One region of the Pseudoxanthomonas sp. SORGH_AS_0997 genome, then DNA from elsewhere that is predicted to be linked to it. Evidence: predicted binding sites of a transcription regulator. Region 1 holds the regulator's gene; the other holds the start of a gene.
What was found. Region 1 encodes FliA, which starts transcription of late flagellar genes. Its sites were predicted from a motif close to TAAAGTTTNNCNNNCNNNGGCCGATAA; they were not measured.
Positions count from the first base shown of each region.

Region 1 (5,760 bases):
GGGCATCGACATAGCCGGCGATCGGATCGTCGGAGGGCGAGCGGTTCACGCGGCCTGGCTCCGTGTGGCGGACAGCGGCGGCTGGGCCTGCAGCCAGGCCAGCGCCTGGCGGTAGGCGTCGGCACCCGGGCCGGTCATGGGCGCGGCCGAGGCCAGCGCGCGCGCATCGCGCAGGCGCGCATCCATCGGGATGGCCTGCGGCCACACGCGGCCGGTGTGCAGGTCGTGCAGCAGCTCCAGGCTCTGCGTGCCCAGGGTGGTGCGGCTGTCGTACAGCGTGGGCAGCACGAAGCGCGGCAGCGGCCGGCGACGCGAGGTCTCGACCATCTCGGCGGTATGCAGCATGTCGGTCAGGCCGTGCAGGGCCAACGGATCGGTCTGGGTGGGCACGATCAGCGCGTCGGCCGCGGCCAGGGCGTTGACCATCAGCAGGCCCAGCGTGGGCGGGCAGTCCAGCAGCACCTCATCGTAGAGGTCAGCCACGCCGGACAGGGCGCGCTGCAGCGCCATGCCCAGGCCCGGCTGACTGGCGCTGCGGCGCTCCAGCGTGGCCAGCGCCGGCTGCGCGGCGAGCAGGCGCAGGCCCTCGATGGGCGTGGTGCGCGCCAGCGTATCCGCGCCGGGCGCGCCGTGGGCGAACAGCTCGTGCGTGCCGCTGGGCACCGGATGGCGCGGCACGTTGAACGCCCGCGTCATCGAGGCATGCGGGTCCATGTCCACGATCAGCACCTGGCGGCCGGCCTGCGCCAGGCAGCGCGCCAGGCACAGCGTGGTCGTGGTCTTGCCCACGCCGCCTTTCTGGTTGGCGATCGCCCAGGTCTTCATCAACCGGCGGCCTCCACGTTGGCGGGCAGCGGGGTGACGGCCACCGGCGTGGACGGCTGCGGCTGGAGCGTGTCGGGGCTGACCGAGTCCGGGCCGCGCGGGCGGCCGCCGTTGGGCGTGGCCAGGATCACCAGCACCACGCGGCGGTTGGCGTTGCGGCCCTGTGCGGTGGCGTTGTCGGCGACCGGCTGGAACTGCCCGTAGCCCACCACCGCCAGCCGCGCCGGCGACACGCCGGTCTGGGTCAGCACGTGGACCACGCTGGCCGCGCGCGCGGCCGACAGCTCCCAGTTGGAGGCGAACTGCGCCGTGGCGATGGGCTGATCGTCGGTATAGCCCTCCACGCGCACCGCGTTGGGCACGTCGCGCAGCACCTCGGCCACGCGCTGCACGGTCGAGGCGGCCACCGGGCTGGGCGTGGCCACGCCGCTTGGGAACAGGATGTCGCTCTGGATCTCCACTTCCAGATAGTTCTCGCCGCGGCGCACGGTGACCTGGTGCTTGGCCACCAGGTCGGAGAGCACGGCCTGGATGTTCTCGCCGACCGCGCCCAGCTGGCCGCCGCCGATGCCCGGGCCCCGGCTCGCGGTGGCGTCGAACGCGGTGGGCGTCATGCCGACGGTGGACTGGCCGTAGCGCGGCGCGTCCAGCGCCTGACGCATCTTGGCCTGCATCAGCTGGCTGGCCGGGGCCGGGCCGATGCGCGCGGCCGAGGTCGCCAGCGAGGGACGGTCGAAGGAGGAGCCCAGCAGCTGGTGCTTGCCCAGCTGCACCGGCGAGACCGAGCGCGGCGGGCCGCCGAACTCGGCGTTGAGCGCGTCGGACACCGCGCGGAACTTGCCCTCGTTGACCGAGGAGATCGCGTACATCACCACGAAGAAGGCCAGCAGCAACGTCATGAGGTCGCCCATGGGGATCGCCCAGGCCTCATGGTTGACGTGGTCTTCGTGCTGGTGCTTGCGCGCCATGGGGGGAGGTCGTCCTTGTGTTCTAGTGCGCCACGTAGACCGACAGTCGGGATTCGATGTTGCGCGGGTTTTCGCCCTGCGCGATGGCGATCAGGCCCTCGAGGATCATCTCACGGGACTCGTTCTGTTCGGCGATCAGCGCCTTGAGCTTGGCCGCCACCGGCAGGAACATCAGGTTGGCCATGCCGATGCCGTAGATGGTGGCGGTGAACGCCGCGCCGATGCCGTGGCCCAGCTTGGACGGGTCGGCGAGGTTCTTCATCACCGCGATCAGGCCCAGCACCGCGCCGATGATGCCCAGCGTGGGCGCGTAGATGCCCATGCCCTCGAACACCTTGGCCGCGGCGGTGTCGCGGGTCTGCTGGTGGTGCATGTCGGTCTCCAGCACGTTGCGAATCGACTCGGGCTCGATGCCGTCGACCACCATCTGCAGGCCCTTCTTGATGAAGGCGTCGTCCTGCTCCTTGACCTGCGCCTCCAGGCCGAGCAGGCCCTGCTTGCGCGCGGTGTTGGACCACTCGACGATCTTGGCCAGCACGCCGGCGCGGTCCTGCGCGGGTGGCATGAACACCCATTTGACCAGCTTGAAGGCCAGCAGGAAGGTGGACATATGGGTCTGCAGCATGATCGAGGCGAAGGTGCCGATGACCACGATCACGAACGCGGCCGGCGACCACAGGCTTTCGATGCCGGCGCCCTTGAGCACGCTGCCGAGCAGCAGCGCGACCAGCGCGAGAATGGCACCAACGAGGCTGAGCTTGTCCATGATCTGTATGACGGCCGCGCGCCGGATTCCTGAAGAGAGGTTTTTCGCACGCGGCGCGACAGGCGGGATGAGGCGCGCGCGATGCGCGCGCCTCATGCACCTGGGATGCGTTGCGGCTGACCCTGTGTTGCAAGATACGCGCCAGGCTCATGGCGCGGCTCCGCGATGGATCACTGTCGCGGCGTGATGCAGTGCGCGGTTTCTTGATGTGGCTGAAATCGCGCCGTCCCTTTGCGCAGCAAGGGAGTTGGGATGCGGGGATCTTCAGGTTCACCGCGAAGAGCACCCCTCCCCCTCAGTCGCTAGCCGCGACTTCGAGCTCCCTTGGCCTGCGGCCAAAGGGAGGGGGCAGACCGCGCGCGGCCATTGAAATGGCTGAGGCTATCGCTCCCGCGAAAGGCAGGAGCCGGCTTCGGGCTTTGCTGGGAGTGGCTTGCTGTCGTGGGAGCCAACTGTCTCTCAAATCTAGCGGCCGCCCGTCTGTAGAGCGGAGCTCGCTCCGCTGCTCTTGGTTCGGTTCGTGGGGAAAGCCCCAGCGGAGCAAGCTCCGCTCTACAAGTGGGAGCCGCCATGGCGGGTCCCACCAGGCAATCTGCCCCCCTTTCGCGTTCTGCCCCTCCCCTTTCGCGCAGCGAAGGGGGAGGTTGGGAGGGGGGCTCTTCGGCTCTTCAGCTCTTCAGCTTCTAGCTTTGCAGCTTCTAGCTCTTCGGCTTTCAGCACCCCCCCAAACAGCCACCCTCAGTCGACCTCCGCCGGCTCGCGCTTCCATTCGCCCAGGCGGGCGCGCAGGCGGATCACGGCCTGGCCGTGGATCTGGCAGACGCGCGATTCGCTGACCGACAGCACCGCGCCGATCTCGCGCAGGTTGAGCTCCTGTTCGTAGTACAGCGAGAGCACCATCGCCTCGCGCTCGGGCAGGCCGGCGATGGCCTCGGCCAGGGCGTCGCGGAAGGCGGTCTGCTCGAAGGCCCGCGCCGGGGTGGCGCTGTCGGCGCCGGCCAGGCGCGCCTCGCCGTCGTGTTCGGCGATGTGCGCGTCCAGGCTGGTGAGCTGGCCGCGGGCGGCGTCCTCGACCAGATGGTGGTACTCGTCCAGCGGGATCTGCATGACCGCCGCCACCTGCGCGGCGGTCGCGGCGCGGCCGGTGGCCTGTTCGACCTGGCGCACGGCCGAGACCATCTCGCGGTAGTTGCGGTGCACCGAGCGCGGGGTCCAGTCGCCGCGGCGCATCTCGTCGATCATCGCCCCGCGGATGCGGATGGAGGCGTAGGTCTCGAAGGTGGCGCCCTGGTCGTTCTGGAAGTTCCGGGCCGCGTCGATCAGGCCCAGCATGCCGGCCTGGATCAGGTCGTCGATCTCCACGCTGGCCGGCAGGCGCGCGGCCAGGTGGTGGGCGATGCGGCGCACCAGTTCGCCGTGCCGCTCGACGATCTCGGCGGGCGAGCCCTGCTGGTGGGCGCGGTACTGGGCAGCGGCCATGAGGTTCATGCCGGGCTCCCTTGGGCGGGCTGGCCGACCAGGCGTTCGAGGAAGAATTCGACATGGCCGCGCGGCGCGGTGGGCTGCTGCCACTGGCGCGCGCGGCGGGCCATGTCGCGGAAGGCGATGGCCGAGGGCGCCGAGGGAAAGGCGTCCACGACGGCCTCCTGGCGCTGCACCGCGCGGCGCAGCCATTCGTCGCGCGGCACCGCGCCGAGGTAGTTCAGGGTGATGTCCAGGAAGCGGCCGACCACGCGTTCGAGCTTGGCGAACAGCGCCGGGCCCTCGGTCGCATCGCCGACCTGGTTGGCCAGCACATGCACCCGGCGCACGCCGCGGTCGCGGCCCAGCACCTTGATCAGCGCGTAGGCATCGGTCATGGAGGCCGGTTCGTCGCAGACCACCACCACCACGTCGTGCGCGGCCTGGCAGAAGGTCAGCACGCCATCGGCGATGCCGGCGGCGTTGTCGATCACCATCACGTCCAGCGGCACGTCCAGCTCGGAGAAGGCGTGGATCAGGCCGGTGTGCTCGGCCGGCGTCAGCTGGGCCATGTGCTGCTTGCCCGAGGCGGCCGGCACCACCAGCAGGCCACCCGGGCCTTCCAGCAGCGTGTCGGCCAGCGTGCACTTGCCGGCGAACACATCGGCCAGGGTGAAGCGCGGGGACAGGCCCAGCATCACATCGGCGTTGGCCAGGCCCAGGTCGGTATCCAGCAGCAGCGTGCGCTGGCCGGCGTTGACCATGGCCGCGGCCAGGTTGATCGAGGTCGTGGTCTTGCCCACGCCGCCCTTGCCGCTGGCCACGGCGATGACGCGGGGAATGCGCGGGGCGCGGGGATCAGGCGACTGCATGGCGGGTCTCGATGCCGTGGGTGGCCACATCGCTGCTGCGGCGCGCGCTTTCCATCGCCTGGGCGATGGACAGGGCGTCGGCGGCGTCGATGTCGCTGTCGATGCGCTGGCCGTTGGTGGTGTAGGCGATGGGCATGGCGGTGCGCGCGGCCACCGACAGGGCGCTGCCCAGGTAGCCGGTCTCGTCCAGCTTGGTCAGGATCAGGCCTTCCGGCGCGGCCGGGCGGTAGCGGCGGATGACCTCGCCCATGTCCTGGGCGTGGCCGTTGGCCGGCAGCACCAGCAGGCTGCGCACCTTGGTGGTCGCGCGCAGCCACAGGATCTGGTTGAACAGCGCGCGGTCGGTCGGCGCGTAGCCGGTGGTGTCCACCAGCACCAGCGGATAGTCGGCCAGCTGTTCCAGCGCCAGCTGCAGGCCGCCGATGCCGCGCGCCTCGCACACGGTGATGCCGAGCTTGCGGCCGTAGGCCTGCAGCTGTTCGTGCGCGCCGGGGCGCTCGCAGTCGGTGGTGATCAGGGCTACGTCACGGGCGCGGTGGCGGGCGGCGAAGCGCGCGGCCAGCTTGGCCGCGGTGGTGGTCTTGCCGGCGCCGGTGGGGCCGACCAGGGCGATCACGCCGCCTTCGTCGATGGTCTCGCTGGCGCAGATGCTGAGGCTGTCGGCCAGTTCGGCCAGCATCGCCGCGCTGACCTCGGCCAGCGGCAGGGACGGGTCCACGCGCAGGGCCACGGCCTGGGCCAGGGCCTGCTCGCAGCCGTAGCCGGTCAGGGCGTCGAAGGCGGCCGCGCGCGCCGGCGAGCCGCGCAGGCGTTCGAGCGAGAGCTGCTCCATCTGCGCCTCCATCAACGCGCGCATGCGGGCCATTTC
Region 1 is NZ_JAVIZI010000001.1:4,251,514-4,257,273, forward strand. It holds gene QE438_RS18555 (bifunctional diguanylate cyclase/phosphodiesterase) at 1-49, opposite strand, end outside; gene QE438_RS18560 (ParA family protein) at 46-825, opposite strand; gene motD (flagellar motor protein MotD) at 825-1,793, opposite strand; gene QE438_RS18570 (flagellar motor protein) at 1,816-2,559, opposite strand; gene QE438_RS18575 (RNA polymerase sigma factor FliA) at 3,298-4,047, opposite strand; gene QE438_RS18580 (MinD/ParA family protein) at 4,044-4,892, opposite strand; gene flhF (flagellar biosynthesis protein FlhF) at 4,879-5,760, opposite strand, start outside.

Region 2 (5,760 bases), 1.8 Mb from region 1:
CGTCCCCGCCCAGGTCGATGTGGCCATCAGCGACACGGCCAATGGCGCGATGCGCCTGGTCGCACCGCAGGCGCCCGGCAACTACCGGCTGTTCGTCGAGGTCCGCGATGGCCAGGGACATGCGGCCACCGCCAACCTGCCGTTCCGGGTCGAGCTCATTGCGGAAAAGTGATCCGCACCGCCTCGGCGCTGCGTTCGGCCGGGCCGTGGAAGACCGCCTCGATGTTGTTGCCATCGGGGTCGAAGACGAAGGCCGCGTAATACCCCGGGTGGTAGGGCCGCAGCCCTGGCGCGCCGTGGTCGCGGCCGCCGTGGGCCAGGGCGACCTTGTGGAAGGCATCGACCATGGCCGTATCGCGCGCCTGGAAGGCCAGGTGATGGCGTCCGGTGAGTTCGCCAGTGGCCGCCGGGCTGTCGGCGCTGGAGACGAACAACTCGTCCGCCCAGAAGAAGCCCGGCCCGGTGCCGCCGATCGGGATGCCCAGCGCGCCGAGCACGGCGCTGTAGAAATCCTGGCTGGCATGCAGGTCGCGCACGACCAGATGCAGGTGGTCGATCAGGCGGCCGCGGAAGAGTTCCTGCGTTTCCATGGGAGCGCTCCGGCTGCGGTTGAAGTCGACCCAAGGTTTTAGCATCGCCACCGCGGCGGGCCCGTCACGCCGCTGACGGCCAGGACAGCACACGCCGCGTCGCGCTCATTCGTAGAACGCGTCGGATGCGTCGATCTCCAGCCCGTTGGCCTTGGCATAGGCGACCGCGGCGCGGCACGCGGCCAGCGCGACCGGGTTGTCTTCCAGATGCGACACCGGCGCGCAGCGCATGGTCAGCAGGTCGGCGTCGTGGCACAGCGACGCCGTGCCATCGGCCGTCACGCAGATGGTGTCGTCGCCCGAGGTGACGAAGTACAGCCGTTCGGTATTGCGTCCATAGAGATGGAAAAAAGCCATTGCACTCTCCTTGTGTTGAGCGCTGGCGACCACGGTACAGACCGCGACCGACCAGCCTGTTCAGGAATTCTCACGAACCCCGCCGGAGCCCGAACCGTCATCCAGACTTCACTCCGACGCGACACCATCATGCAACGTTGGCCGACGTTCGCGACAGAGACGCTGAATCGCGTCCCACCCGCCGTTTTTTGCGTCGGTCGCTTCGCCACCCTCGATCTGCCCGTTCGGCACCGCCGCCAGCGGTCGCCATCCGGCCAGCGGGCGAGGCTCGGACGAGCACGCGAGCTTCACGGCAACCCGCGACCGCAGCCGCGCGACTGCCTGTCAGGTCAAGCGAGGCACGCCGCCGCCGCGGCGCAGTTGGCGGCGCCTAGCCGACCTCCGCCAGCGTCGCCCGATCGCGCCCGGCGCGCTTGGCGGCATACATGGCCGCGTCGGCGCGCTGCAGCAGACCGCGCGTGTCGCGGTCCTGCGGCAGCAGCCCGGTGATGCCGGTGCTGAGCGTGACGCGCAGCTCGGGCAGTCCCAGATCCCGGGCGATCGCATCGAGCGGTTCGCGCAGCGCGTCGATGCGCCGCAGGGCATGCGCCGGCTCGGCGTCGGGCAGCATGACCAGGAACTCCTCGCCGCCCATCCGCGCGACATAGTCCTGGCCACGGAACACCGCGCGCAGGGTCGCCGCCACGCGCTCCAGCACGCGGTCGCCCACGTCATGGCCGTAGCGGTCGTTGATGTCCTTGAAGTGGTCGATGTCCAGGAAGCACACCGTCAGCAGCCGGCCCTCCTGCTGGGCGCCGGCGCGCGCCTGGGCCAGCCGTTCCAGCGCCGCGCGGCGGTTGGGCAACCCGGTCAGCGCGTCGGTCTGCGCCAGCAGGCGCATCTGGTCGCGCTGCTGGCGCAGGCTGCCCAGGCGCAGGGTCAGGGCCATGCTGGCGGTCAGGCCGAGCCAGACGCCGGTCACCATCAGCGTCTCCACTTCCCACAACGCCAGAAGGGTAGGCGCGAACAGCTCAAGCCCGGTGGCGAGCAGCAGTGGCGCCAGGCATGCCAGCGTGATCATCCCACCAGGTTGTCGGCGGACCAGCGCCAGCACCGCGCGTGCGGCCAGCAGCACGCACAGCGCCACGAAGCCGACGCCATCGAGCAGCCAGATGGTCCGCAGGGCCGCCTCGGGCAGCACCAGCACCACCGCCGACAGCAGCAGGAACGCCACCGAGACCACGCCGGCGAGCCGATACACGCGCGACGAGGCCTTGCCCGGATCGCGCAGCATGCGCAGGGTCAGGCCGATCATCGCCGTCGGCAGGGCGGCGATCAGCCGCAGCGCCAACGCCTCGTCCAGCGGCAGCCAGGGCCGCGGATAGGTCCACAGCCCGGACAGCAGGGCGATCCACAGCGCGAAGGTCACCGCGCCGATCGCCGCGGACAGGAAGGCGCGCTCGCGCGTGGCGATGAAGGTGAGCAGGCAGGACAGCACCAGCGACAGCACCACCGCCAGGCAGGCCACCCGCATCGAGAAGCGCAGCGTGTCCTGGCGCTGCACCACGGCCGGTTCGCCCAGCATCACGATCGGCCGCCACAGCGGCAGCGCCGCCTGGTCGAACTCGACCTCGATCGGCTGCAGGTTGCCGCGCGGCGGCACCAGCACCGTGCCCATGCCGGTGCGGAAGCGCGAGTCCAGCGTGCGCGCGTCCAGCGGCGTGCCGCAGCGCTCGCGCGTGCCGTGGCGGATCTCCACCTGGCCCTGGTAGATGTTCATCGCCAGCGCCGCCTGCGGCGTGCCCGGCCAGCCGCCGACGGGCGGCGCCAGCGGAATGCGCACATGGCCGGGGCGGTGCTGGTGGCGGCAGGGATCGATGTGTTCCTCGGCCAGCGCCGGCTGGCCGGACACCACGAAGGCCCGCGGCTGCGACGCCGGCGCGCAGGCGGCCAGCCCGAGGACCAGCAGCAGGACCAGGCACAGCAGCCGGGGAAGACGCGACGCCAGGTCGGAGGTCATGGGCTTGGCAATAAGCGCCGCCACGCGGCGGACGACCATGGTATCGGCTGGCGCCAGCCGATCTGCAGTCCGGCGTGCGATCCGTGTGCGAGCCGGCCCGGTCAGGCCGGCCGGGCTTCGCTCAGGGCTTGGCGGCGGCCCGCGCCGGGAAGGCGAAGGTCGCCATCACCGGGAAGTGATCGGACGGATAGCGCGCGCCGTCGTGGTCGGTCAGCGTGGCTACCGTCAGCGGCTGCAGGCCGCGGTAGAGGATCCAGTCGATGCGCTTGTCCGGCGTGCCGGTGAAGTCGTGGAACGTGCGGTCCGGCCCGCTGCGCGAGGGCGCCGTTTCCCAGCTGTCATGCAGCAGCGCGGTCAGGGTGGCGTGCGGCGCGGAGTCCGGCGTGGTGTTGAAATCGCCGGTCAGCACGATCGGCTCGTCGGCCGGCAGCGCCTTGAGCCGCTGCGCGATCAGCTGCGCGCACTTCACCCGCGCGGCCTCGTCCTGGTCGCGGTAAGGGAAGTGGGTGTTGTAGAGCACGAAGGTGCGCCCATCGGCGATCCGCTCGAAGCGCGCCCAGGTCACCATGCGCGGCAGCGGATGGCCCCAGCTGATGCTGCCCGGCACCTCCGGCGTATCAGACAGCCAGAAGTTGCCCGAATCCAGCACCTTGAGCGCGTCCTTGCGATAGAACACGCCCATGTGCTCGTCTTCGTCGCCGCCGCGCCGGCCCTGGCCGAACCAGGCGTACTGCGGCAGGCGCGCGGCCAGATCGTCGGCCTGGCGCCTGACCAGCTCCTGGGTGCCCATCACGTCCGGCGCCTGCTCGGTGAGCACGCGTGCGAGCAGGTCGCGGCGGTTCTCCCAGCGGTTCTCGTTGGTGTCCGCCGGCGTGCGCACGTTGAAGCTCATCACCTTCAGCGTGGCCGGCGCGGCGGCGAAGGCCTGCGCCAGCGGCAGGCCGATGAGCAGCAGGAGCAGCATGCGCGCCTGGCGATGACGTGCGAGCAGCAGGCGGAAGGCGGGAGGCAGCAGACGGGACAGGGGCATGGGACCGGAGCAGGCAACGCGACGGGCGTCATGGTCCGGCAAACGCGCGCCGCGCGAAACGCGGCGAAAGTCGCAAGGCGAAGGCATACCTCCGGCAGGCACGCCGAGATTTATTGAACTGCATCACATATTCGCCAGCCCGCCGCGCCGGCGCGCGAATCACGCGCCCCAGCTGGCGTGGAAGCTGCCCGGCGCATCGACGCGTTCGAAGGTGTGCGCGCCGAAGAAGTCGCGCTGGGCCTGGATCAGGTTGGCCGGCAGGCGCGCGCTGCGGTAGCCGTCGTAATAGGCGATGGCCGAGGCGAAGCACGGCACCGGGATGCCGGCCTTGACCGCCGTGGCCACCACCTCGCGCAGCGCGCCCTGGTAGTCGGCGGCGATCTTCTGGAAGTACGGCGCCAGCAGCAGGTTGGCCAGCTTGGCGTCGGCCGCGTAGGCGTCGGTGATCTTCTGCAGGAAGCGCGCACGGATGATGCAGCCGGCGCGGAAGATGCTGGCGATCTGGCCGTACTGCAGGTCCCAGCCGTATTCGTCCGAGGCCGCGCGCATCTGCGCGAAGCCCTGCGCATAGGACACGATCTTGCTCAGGTACAGCGCCTTGCGCACGGCCTCGACGAAGGCCGCGCGATCGCCGTCGAACGCGGGCGCATCCGGCCCGGCCAGGATCCTGGCGGCGGCCACGCGCTCGTCCTTCAGCGCCGACAGCACGCGGGCGAACACCGACTCGGTGATCAACGGCAGCGGCGTGCCCAGGTCCAGCGCGCTCTGGCTGGTCCACTTGCCCGTGCCCTTCTGCGCGGCGCGGTCGAGCACCTTGTCGACCAGATCGCCCTCGCCGCGATCGTCGCGTTTGCGCAGGATCGTGGCGGTGATCTCGATCAGGTAGCTGTCCAGCTCGCCCTGGTTCCATTGCGCGTAGGTGTCGGCCAGCTCGGCGTTGGACAGGCCGAGCACGTGCTTGAGCACGGCATAGCTCTCGGCGATCAGCTGCATGTCGCCGTACTCGATGCCGTTGTGGACCATCTTGACGTAGTGGCCTGCGCCGTCCGGGCCGATGTAGGCCACGCAGGGCGTGCCGTCCTCGGCCTTGGCGGCGATCTCGTTGAGAATCGGGGCGACCAGCTCGTAGGCGTCTTTCGGCCCGCCCGGCATGATCGAGGGCCCCTTGAGCGCGCCTTCCTCGCCGCCGGACACGCCGGTGCCGATGAAATGCAGGCCGGCCTGGGCCAGCTCCTCGTTGCGCCGGCGCGTGTCCTGGAAGAAGGTGTTGCCGCCGTCGATCAGCACGTCGCCCTTGGCCAGCAGCGGCTTGAGTTCGGCGATGACCGCATCGGTGCCAGCGCCGGCCTTGACCATCAGCAGGATGCGGCGCGGGGTTTCCAGCGATTCGACGAACTCGGCCAGCGTATAGCTCGGCACCAGGCCGGCGTCCGGATGTTCGGCCATCACCTCGTCGGTCTTCTCGCGGCTGCGGTTGAAGATCGAGACCTTGTGCCCGCGGCTGGCGATGTTCAACGCCAGGTTGCGGCCCATGACCGCCATGCCGACCACGCCAATGGGTTGCTTGCTCATATGCGCTCCGATTGCCTGGGCGGCACTGCAGGAAGGGGGCGCGCATGATAACGAGCGCGTCAGGCGATGCATGTCTGCACCGCGCCGCGCGCGCGTAAACGCGGTGCCCGCCGAGGCCAAACCGACCGCGCGCTGTCGCGGCGGTGACCATGCGGACAGGCCGGGGCCGGTTTCAGCACGGCTTCAATCCGGCCCGCACAGGCTCCAGGTCA
Region 2 is NZ_JAVIZI010000001.1:2,476,299-2,482,058, reverse strand. It holds gene QE438_RS10865 (glycoside hydrolase family 2 TIM barrel-domain containing protein) at 1-172, shown strand, start outside; gene QE438_RS10860 (VOC family protein) at 156-590, opposite strand; gene QE438_RS10855 (hypothetical protein) at 696-947, opposite strand; gene QE438_RS10850 (GGDEF domain-containing protein) at 1,318-2,946, opposite strand; gene QE438_RS10845 (endonuclease/exonuclease/phosphatase family protein) at 3,068-3,910, opposite strand; gene gndA (NADP-dependent phosphogluconate dehydrogenase) at 4,136-5,548, opposite strand.
Region 2: the regulator FliA is predicted to act here: its motif matches at 2,987-3,013, upstream of QE438_RS10850 (GGDEF domain-containing protein).